Regions from separate parts of the Pseudoalteromonas sp. SWN166 genome, predicted to be linked through region 2. Evidence: predicted binding sites of a transcription regulator. Region 2 holds the regulator's gene; the other holds the start of a gene.
What was found. Region 2 encodes FliA, which starts transcription of late flagellar genes. Its sites were predicted from a motif close to CTAAAGNTNNNNNNNNNNNNGCCGATA; they were not measured.
Positions count from the first base shown of each region.

Region 1: the regulator FliA is predicted to act here: its motif matches at 2,163-2,189, upstream of I6F49_RS17830 (VC2046/SO_2500 family protein).

Region 1 is NZ_JADYXB010000043.1:12,830-16,462, reverse strand. It holds gene I6F49_RS17850 (MHYT domain-containing protein) at 1-866, opposite strand, end outside; gene I6F49_RS17845 (M48 family metallopeptidase) at 1,113-1,799, shown strand; tRNA gene I6F49_RS17840 (tRNA-Tyr) at 1,893-1,977, opposite strand; tRNA gene I6F49_RS17835 (tRNA-Tyr) at 2,027-2,111, opposite strand; gene I6F49_RS17830 (VC2046/SO_2500 family protein) at 2,224-2,751, shown strand; gene I6F49_RS17825 (DUF6172 family protein) at 2,931-3,233, shown strand; gene I6F49_RS17820 (diguanylate cyclase) at 3,425-3,633, shown strand, end outside.
Region 2 is NZ_JADYXB010000007.1:98,399-105,734, reverse strand. It holds gene I6F49_RS06255 (flagellar motor protein) at 1-423, opposite strand, end outside; gene I6F49_RS06250 (protein-glutamate methylesterase/protein-glutamine glutaminase) at 416-1,582, opposite strand; gene I6F49_RS06245 (chemotaxis protein CheA) at 1,641-3,821, opposite strand; gene I6F49_RS06240 (protein phosphatase CheZ) at 3,837-4,610, opposite strand; gene cheY (chemotaxis response regulator CheY) at 4,628-5,011, opposite strand; gene I6F49_RS06230 (RNA polymerase sigma factor FliA) at 5,052-5,762, opposite strand; gene I6F49_RS06225 (MinD/ParA family ATP-binding protein) at 5,789-6,649, opposite strand; gene flhF (flagellar biosynthesis protein FlhF) at 6,642-7,336, opposite strand, start outside.

The DNA.
Region 1 (3,633 bases), on a different contig from region 2:
TGATCAATCGTTACAATTCCATCAATGGCAGTGCCTAAAATTGCGTTTAAGCGAGACTCGTCTGCTGACTTTTCTTCGAGCAACATACGGTATCGAACCATGCCATTTATAACTGCAACAATACTCGTGATTGCAATTGTTGCAGTTGCTACAGCAATAGCTACAAAGGTGAGGCCTGCATTAGCATTTACATCATCGTAAATGAGTGGAGAAGTTGCTACAAATCGTGTTGCAACCATTCCCATATAATGCATGCCAGCAACTGCTAATCCAAGAATTGTTGCGCTGATTAAATTATTTTGCAGCGGTGTTAGGCCTGGTAAAACACGTTCAAGATTAAAGCGACTGTACAAAGCAATAAAAGAAAGAACAACGGCAACTATAATTGATAAACCAAATGTGAGAGGGTCGTACCGAAGAAGTGGAGCAAGCTCCATTGCGGCCATACCACTGTAATGCATAGTGCCAATACCAGCGCCAAGTAGCACGGAACAAATAGATAATACTTTTAAGTTACCATTACTGTTCACCAGCATCGATATTGCATACTGACAAGCAAAAAATGCGGGTAAAAAAGACAGCAGTGTAATGGTTGGATCGTAACTAATGTTGGTACACAATGAAAACGCGAGCATACCGATAAAATGCATACTCCAAATGCCGGCTGAAAAAACAGTCGCTGCGGTCATATTTGCTATACGTTGATAACCAGGGAACTCAGTTTCTTTTGCTAAATCGATAAGGCGAGTCGTAAAAAAAGCTGCAAAAATAGCAATCAGGATAGACATTGAAACTAAAACAGGATCATAAACGCCATTAATAATTAAGCTTGGGTCTTGGTCAGTAATGAAAAAAGCTGATAACATAATGGCTCAAAATATAGTCTTTATTGCACAAGTTTAATCTAATTTACTAATAAATAAACTGTTAATTAAGTTAACCGTCTAAAATAATGTCTTTATAACTTTATACTACCTTTTAATCAGCAATTATTGTTTTTCTAAATCTGTTTTTTTGTTTTAATATCACACATTTTATAATGTTAAGTTTTAATACGCCTGTTTTTAGCCTACGCAGGGTTGAGTTATAATAAAAAGTTTATGAGAAATTGAGTGTTTGAATATAAGTTAAAGAAAAGTGTTAGACGCAAAACAGTTGCTATAAAAGTACACAATCAAAATGTGACTGTGTATGCCCCACATTTTGTCGCAAAAAAGCACATTGACACTTGGTTATTTGACAAACAAGAGTGGGTTGCAGAGCAATTAAAAAAGCAATTTTTAATTGAGGACACTAAGCAATATCCTTTCGAGTCTAAAAAAATCAGTATTTTTTCAGAAACTATTTATTTGAAACTGGACTCAGGTCAAGATTCCAAAGTAACCCAATATGATAACCATTTACTCATTACAATATCCCCTCGAGTTAAAAACACTTCTCAAAAGTATCAACAGCTATTAGAGGCTTATCTAAAAGAGCAGCTTATTGCTTATATAGAAATGCGTTTAGCGTATTTTTGCACTCAGATGAATGAAGAGCTACCGGACGATCTAAAAATAGGGGTTTATAAGCGAAAGTGGGGGAGTTGTAATAGTAAGCGAGAACTCACTTTTAATTTGCATCTTATCGGTGCTCCTTATCATGCGATAGATTATGTGATTGTTCATGAACTTGCTCATCTAAAGTATTTGAACCATAGCAAAGCTTTTTGGCAACGAGTAGAGGCGTTTTTCCCCGATTACAAAGCATCCTCTAATTGGTTAAAACAAAATGGTATGAGTTTGCAGTGGGTGTTTTGATACTGCTGAATATAGGAATATAGGAATATAGGAATATAGGAATATAGGAATATAGGAATATAGGAATATAGGAATATAGGAAAAGTAGAGAAGTGGTGGAGGGAGCTGGATTCGAACCAGCGAAGGCTGAGCCGTCAGATTTACAGTCTGATCCCTTTGGCCGCTCGGGAACCCCTCCACACTAATTTTATTGCATTTGGCCCCACTTAACTTAGCGGTAAGAAAAGTGGTGGAGGGAGCTGGATTCGAACCAGCGAAGGCTGAGCCGTCAGATTTACAGTCTGATCCCTTTGGCCGCTCGGGAACCCCTCCAATGCAACGGCGCTGATAATAGCAAATTGCGTATTTAAGTAAAGAAAAAAGCTAAAGAAAATTGAAATAAAGCCGATAAATATCTATCAGTTACCACAATCGGCTAAAGACTATGCAAATAGATGATTTGTTAATCACAGAGAGTCAGTTAAACAGTAGACTCAATAATAGTGTGCATGAAAATCGTCGTGGCGAATTTTCACTATTATTAGCAATGTTGTCACATGACGCACTCGACTTTAGTCAATTTCATTTACCAAAAACTGAAATAGATAATTTAGTTATAGAAGAAGAGGTATTAAGAAAGCAATTTGGCGCAGGTCCAAAACAACTTTTAGCCTCTGATGAATATAATATGTTGGTTGGACAATTCAATGCTGCATTAATATCTCAAGAAGGAGAGCGTAGCGGCATGACGAGCATTAAGCTAATACAATGCTTAAACCCTGAACCGCTTGCGATTAGAAATGATGATAAGCATATTCCACTTCATATAATAGATAACTGTGAACTTGCTGTCAGAAGAAGAATTAAAAGCGAACAAACGCAATTAGCTAATCCACCAATAGATGCAGCAGCTTTTTATGACAGCCTTAATAATGATGCAATACATCAACCACTTCAGCTTATTGCTGTGTGATATATGATTGTAATAATCATCAGTTAATATATGCTTTATAACGGGTCTGCTTTATATATTTGCTAATAATTGATTTAATGAAAAAAAAGCATCCAAAAATTAAATGCAATTGCTATAATGGCGTCAAATGGTATGACATGAAATGCCATTATCATTAAACCAAGGTAATTAGGAACGTAATGAAGAAAACATTCACGCTAAATCACGAGAAAATCAAATACCCTCGTATGGTTGATGCTGCAAAGCACGAAGTGAAAAAATATTTGAAAAGAGAGCGTAATAAAACGCTACCTGAAGATGCTGACTATTGGGCATTTGACTGTAAGTTTGGTAATACAGCTGAAGATGCGCAAGTTGTGCACGTTGCTGAATTAAGTAACCAAATTGGCGAAATTGAAAAGCAAGGTTTGACCTCTTTCTATGTAGAGATTTTAGCTCGACCTGCTCAGCGTCAACAGTTAGATTTAGATGATGACGAATAATACTTAATTTAATTAAGTATTCGAAGTTATAAAAATGAGCCCAAGTGGCTCATTTTTTGTTTTTATACTTTAAAAGTTTTCGATGGACTAATTCTTATTGGTAATTGAGTAGCAACCAATTAATTAACATTTGCATAACAAAAAATAGTGCTATAGGGTGTGTTTAATTAATAAAATAAAATAGTTGTATCATGCCGATAAATTACTCTGACCATCAATTAAAGTTAAGTTTAAAGAACTCTAAAGTACTTATAGTTGACGATCAGTTATTAAGCTTAATTGTATTAAAAAAAATATTATCTGAGCATTTTAATGTGACCACAGCTGGAAGTGGTGAAGAGGCAATTGAAATTTGTAATGCAGCTGTACCCGATATAATTCTACTCGATATTAATATGGG
Region 2 (7,336 bases):
TTCAAGTAAACGATCGCGTTCTAGCAGTAAATCAATTTCTAGTGTGTCACGCAGCTTTTGCTCTGAGCAGCCATCTACAAGTAAGCTTAAACCCTTTGCAGCATACGCATCTGGGTGAGCCAGCGCTTCATTTTCAAGCGCTAAATAACCTTCTTGACGCGCTTTATGAGACCATCGTTTAACTTGCTCTATTGCGTCTTCAATATCGTATTGTGGCGCAACAAAAACCCACGAGCTCATATTTAACATTTTTTTAAAGGTACTTGCTGATGTTTGCAACATAACAGCGCCAAGCGTGCCGCCTAATACAATAATAAGTGCAGGGCCATTAAATAAAGCAGAAACAACGCCGCCTTCTAAAGAATACCCTAAACTTATTGCGCCTAGTGCTACAAATAGTCCAAATACTGAGAGTTTATCCACAGCCCACCTCTCTCTTTATGCGCGCCGCAACATCACTCAGTGCTAAGCTTTCACTCGAAAGCCCAGCATTAGCAATGGCTTGAGGCATTCCATAAACAACACAGCTTTTCTCATCTTGCGCCCAAATAGTAGCACCCGTTTGTTTTAACATTCTGGCACCGTCACGTCCATCAGCGCCCATTCCTGTTAAAACAATAGCTAGTACATCACCTTGATACGTTTTGGCTGCGCTTGCAAAAGTAACATCTACGCTCGGTTTATAGCTTATTCTCTCGCTATGATCTTCAAATACGCGCAGAGTTCTATTTGCTCCACGCCCTTCTACCATCATTTGCTGTCCACCAGGCGCTAAATAAGCAGTTCCAGACTGTAAGCGGTCACCTTGCTGTGCTTCTTTAACTTTTATTTGGCACAGACCATTTAAGCGCGCTGCGAATGCAGGTGTAAATGCAGCTGGCATATGCTGAATAAGTAAAATCGGGTGAGGAAAATTAGCTGGCAATTGAGTCAGTATAGTTTGCAGTGCAACAGGCCCGCCTGTAGAAGTACCAATAGCAACAAGCTGGTATTGCTTTCCACTTGCTCGCATTGAGGCAACATTTGAACCTGACGATGTTGCAGGGGTTACTTTTTGAAAGCTTCTATCAGGCTGTTTTATGGAAGGCGTTAATGTGCTTGTTCTTTGCGAAAGTGAACTTGTTGTTGGTTTAGTTGGAATTACTGACTTAGGCGGTGTTGGAACTCTAAATGTTCGCGGTAAACGTCTCCGCCCTATGTCTTTCACTTTACTTTGTAAAAGCTTTATTGCGTCTTCGTTATTGCGTGCAATGTCTTCAAACTTTTTCGGTAAAAAATCCATTGCTCCTGCATCTAGCGCATCAAATGTTGCAGTTGCGCCATCACGCGTAAGTGATGAAAACATCAAAATAGGCGTTGGATTACTCGCCATAATCTCTTTAACTGCGCTAATACCGTCGAGCACAGGCATTTCGACATCCATAGTAATCATATCAGGACGTAGTTGAGCTGCTTTTTCAACAGCCTCTCTGCCATTCACAGCAAAGCCTATAACTTGTATGTCGCTATCTTGCTCAAGAATTTCGCTTACCCTGCGGCGAAAAAAGCTTGAATCATCAACAACTAAAACTTTAACGGCCATTTAGCTCTCTTATTAAATTTATGCGTAGGTATATATTAAATATATACCTACTTTATTATCAGCCTGCGTAATGTTTTAACATGTTTGGAACGTCTAAAATCAGTGCAATGCCACCATCCGAAGTAATTGTAGCACCTGCCATACCTGGCGTGCCTTGTAGTAATGCATCAAGTGGTTTAATTACAACTTCTTCTTGACCAATTAGCGAGTCAACAACAAAACCTATTTGCTGCGTACCAATTTGGACAATGACTACGTGGCCTTTTGCTTTTCGCTGAGAACGATCTGAGCCTTTTACTAACCAGTGCTCAAGGTAAAATAACGGTATTGCCTTTTTACGCACAATAATTGTTAATTGCCCATCAACTACATTTGTTTTCGTTAAATCTAAGTTGAATATTTCACTCACACCAGCAAGTGGTAACGCAAATGTTTGTGAGCCAACAATCACCATTAAGGTCGGTAATATAGCCAAGGTAAGTGGTACTTTTATTTCTAAAATAGTACCTACGCCTAACTCAGATTGAATACTTACTGAACCGTTCAATTGGGTGATTTTAGTTTTCACCACGTCCATTCCTACACCACGACCGGAAATATCAGATATCTCTTCTTTTGTAGAAAAGCCGGGTGCAAAAATCAAGTTATACGCTTCGGTGTCAGAAAGTCGACTCGCTTGGTCATGATCGAGCACGCCTTTACTAATTGCTATTTTTTTCAGCTTTTCAGCATCCATACCAGCGCCATCATCTTTAATGGTTAGCAAAATATGATCGCCTTCTTGGGACGCTGATAAAGTAACATTACCTGTTCTAGACTTACCTGCTGCCTCACGAACAGCGGGCATTTCAATACCATGGTCAACTGAGTTTCGAACTAAATGCACAAGCGGATCGGCAAGTGCTTCCACCAAGTTTTTATCTAAATCGGTTTCTTCACCTACAAGCTTTAAGTCAATGTCTTTGTTTAAACTGCGCGCTAAATCGCGAACAACTCGAGGGAATCGACCAAATACTTTCTTGATTGGCTGCATTCGGGTTTGCATTACTGCACCTTGAATATCAGCAGTAACCACATCTAAGTTAGATATAGCCTTGCCCATTGCTTCACTGTCTGAGTTAGTTGCTAAACTCACCAAACGGTTTCGCACAAGGACTAACTCACCAACCATATTCATAATTTGGTCAAGTCGTTTTGTATCTACACGAACGGTAGTTTCTGCTGCTGGCGGCGCTGATTTTTTTGCCGCTGCGGGTGCTGCTTTCACAACAGGCTTTTCTACCGGTTTAGAAACAGGTGCTTTCGCAGGCTCTGGTTTTTTTACAGGCTCACTAGCTTTAGCAACTGGTGTTGCAGGAATATTGGGCTGATTCACAGCTGGCGTGCTTTCTATTGACTTAGGTGCAGTGCCTTTACCATGAAGTTCATCAAGAAGTGCTTCAAACTCGTCATCACTAATTTCATCATCTGATGAATTAACCGGGCTTGAGGCTGGTTTTGCTGGTTCTACAGGTGCTTTACTAGCAACATCACCAAAACTGCCAACTCCATGTAACTCATCTAATAAGCTATCAAATTCATCATCAGTAATGTCACCATTAAAGTCATTGCTGCTTGCTACTGGCTTCTCAATTACAGGACCTTGTCCTTTACCGTGTAGTTCATCCAGTAAGTTTTCAAATTCGTCTTCAGTTATTTCATCAATTTCAGCATCGCTAACCGAAGGCGTTCCGCTAAATAGTTCATCAAATGCAAACGGATCTTCGTCATCAACTATGGGCGTATCAACTACTTCGTTTTGAGGTTGTTCAACTTCATTGTTCGAAGATACACCGTTAAGCTCATCTTCTGTTGGAGGTAGGCCTAAAATGTGAAGGGTATGAAGTAATTCAGGATCTGCAGGTTCTGGCTTATCCCTATTTTGGATAGTCGCGAACATTTCATTAATGGTGTCGAGCGCTTGTAAAATAACATCCATTAACTCTGAATTGACCGTCCGCACGCCTTGACGTAATAAATCAAATACGTTTTCAGCACCATGACAAGCATCAACAAGTTCTGTCATAGCTAAAAAGCCTGCACCACCTTTTACAGTGTGAAAGCCTCTAAATATAGCGTTTAGTAACTCTGTATCTTCTGGATTATTTTCCAGTTCAACCAACTGTTCAGATAAAAGCTCTAGGATTTCTCCTGCCTCTACGAGAAAGTCTTGTAAAATATCTTCATCGACTTCAAACATGCAGTTACTCTCCTCTTAGAAGCCCAAACTTGATAAAAGATCATCGACTTCATCTTGATCAGATACAACATCGTTACGCGATTCTTTATCAATAATAGGGCCTTCAGGACCTGCTAAAGTTTGTGTGGCAACTGGTTCTTTTATTTTTTGTTGTTCTACTTTATTCACGGTGCTGTCACTGTCATCTTGTTCAGCAAACGCTGTTAAAAGATGAAGTAAGCTTTCTTCTACTTCCCTAACAAGTTCTATAACACGGCGAATAACTTGGCCTGTTAAGTCTTGATAGTCTTGAGCCATTAGTACATTTGTCATTAAGCTTTGAAGCTCATCTGTTTTATGATGAGAGTTATTCATAAACTTATCGATACTGTGGCAAAGTTGTTTAAACTCACCAAGCTCGATCTCGCGGCTCATTAAACGATCCCATGTCGGTTTGATATGAGATATTTCATCTGCTAATTGCTGGGCTATAGGAAGACTAGCCTCCACTGCATCCATTGTTTTATTAGCCGCATTTTCTGTCATTTCTATAACATAATTAAGCCGCTTTTTAGCATCTGGAATAGCATCAGTCGTTATGTTAGTTAAGCGAGTGTCAAGCTCAAAACTTTTGAGGGCTTCGTGCAATTGACGGGTCAACTTTCCAACTTCAGCAAATAATTCAGACTGCTCTTGCGAGGCAGTCTCTAAAATCAACTGATTTGCTTTATCTTGCTCATCATTTTCTAAAAAAACAACGAGCTGACGAGCTTGTTCTAACGTTATTTGAGGCGCAGCTAGTGCTGGCATAAGCCTCTCCCCCATCATTAGCCTAAGCGTTCAAATACTTTTTCTAACTTAGTTTTTAATGTTCCAGCCGTAAAAGGCTTAACAATATAACCATTAACGCCAGCTTGCGCTGCAGCTATTATTTGTTCTTTTTTAGCTTCTGCCGTTACCATTAATACAGGGATATGTTTTAACTTATCATCTGCACGAATTGCTCTTAAAAGGTCAATACCTTGCATTCCAGGCATATTCCAATCAGTAACTACAAAATCAAACACTTGATTTTGCAACATAGGCAAAGCTGTAGACCCGTCATCAGCTTCTTGAACGTTAGTGAAACCTAAATCACGTAACAGGTTTTTTATAATGCGTCTCATCGTTGAAAAATCATCAACTACAAGAATTTTCATGTTTTTATCCAAAACATCCCCCAGTGAGGTATTAACCTTTGTTTACTTACTACTAATTTATCCAGTCATTGATTTTAGCTTTAAGCTTAATCATCGCCTGACCATGTATCTGACTTACACGCGATTCACTTACATCGAGTATATGTCCTATTTCTTTTAAATTCATTTCATCGTTATAGTACAAAGAAAGCACCATTGCATCACGCTCTGGTAATGACTTAATTGCACTTAGCAAAGACTCATTAAACCGATCATTTTTAACATTATTAAAAGGTTTATCTTGCGCTAAATCTTGGCCTACGGGAGTAATAACATCCTCATCAACACCAAGGTCTTCAATACCTAGTATTTTACTCGCATTCACATCATTTAAAATATGATGGTACTCATTGAGTGAAATTTCAAGTTTTTCAGCAACTTCTGTATCTGTTGGTTCGCGATTAAGCCTACTTTCGAGCCCAGTAATTGCTTCTGCAACTTGTCGGCTTTTACGATGTACTGAGCGAGGAGCCCAGTCACCACGGCGCATTTCATCAAGCATGGCACCGCGAATACGAATACCTGCAAAGGTTTCAAAGCTTGCGCCCTTAGTTGCATCGAAGTTTTTTGAAGCTTCTATTAAACCTATCATTCCTGATTGAATTAAATCATCAAGCTGAACGCTAGGTGGTAATCGAGCAATTAGATGACATGCCACTTTTTTGACAAGTGATGCATGCTTCTCAACAATCACATTTAAGTTTTGTGTTGATTGATATCCCATAGCTCTATTCACCAATATTGTCATAATTAGCCGTTTACTAGTTTCTCAATGAAAAACTCTAAATGCCCAGATGGTTGGTTTGGTATTGGCCATTTAACTGCTTTTGTTGCCAGCGTTTTAAACGCAAGAGCGGCTGGCGAATTTGGAAAGAGCTCAACTATTACTTTTTGACGACGCGTTGCTTTACGCATATTTTCGTCATAAGGAACCGTTGCTACTAGCTCCATTGATACATCTAAAAAGCGATCGGTAACCTTAGATAGCTTTGCAAATAATTCAGTGCCTTCACGCATACTGCGGACCATATTGGCAACAATTTTAAATTTATAAACGCCATGCTCACGGCTTAATACTTTAATAAGTGCGTAAGCATCTGTGATTGATGTTGGCTCATCACATACCACAACCATTACATCTTGTGCTGCGCGCGAAAAGCTCAGCACCATGTCCGAAATACCAGCGGCTGTATCTACAATTAAAATATCAAATTCGGTATTCAATTCGCTAAACGCACGAATTAGTCCAGCATGCTCCGATGGTGATAACTCAACCATACTTTGCGAACCCGATGTAGCGGGTACAATTTTAATACCAGCAGGACCTTCAACTAAAATTTCGTCAAGCTCACATTCACCAGACAAAACATGTGATAAATTACGCTCTACACGTAAACCAAGCATCACATCACAATTTGCTAAACCTAGGTCAGCATCCAGTACTAGTACTCTATTACCTTGCTGCCCTAGTGCAATAGCGGTATTTAGAGAAACATTTGTTTTCCCCACCCCACCTTTACCACCGGTTACAGCGATAACTTTAACGCCGTTGTTATTGTTTTGACTCATTTTGCGCAGGCCGCTTGCTTGATCTAATACTGTGTTAATCATACATCCCTACTGTACTTGGCGCCACTGCTTGATGCCTTGAATGTTGTGCTTTTGTTCTTTTTAAATATAATTGCTCAGCCTTTTTCACTAGTTTTTCAGCATTTGCAACACGAATATCTTCTGGTACTCGTTGTCCGTTAGTAAGATACCCTATTGGAAGGCGATTTTGAATCGCAATACTAATAATCTCACCCAAACTTAATGATTCATCTAACTTGGTGAAAATACAACCACTTAACTGTACTTTTTTAAAGTGGCGTACAGTTTCTTGTAATACATTCATTTGCGCTGTGGCACTGAGTACCAGGTAGTTGCGAATGTCCACACGTTGGTTGCGCATTAACGTATTTAACTGCTCAGTTAAGCGTAAATCTCGTTGGCTCATACCTGCCGTATCAATTAACACTAGACGTTTATTTCGTAAATGATATAAAACTTCAGCTAACTCATTAGCATCTTTAACTTGTTTAACACCACAACCAATAATACGGCCGTAAGTTGCAAGCTGCTCATAAGCACCAATTCTGTACGTATCAGTGGTTATTAAGGCCACTTTATCAGCGCCATACTTTTGTGCACCTAACGCTGCAAGCTTAGCAACTGTCGTGGTTTTGCCCACACCGGTTGGACCCACTAACGCATATACACCACCTTGGCGAAGTATTTCGTTATTGGTTGTTTGCATTT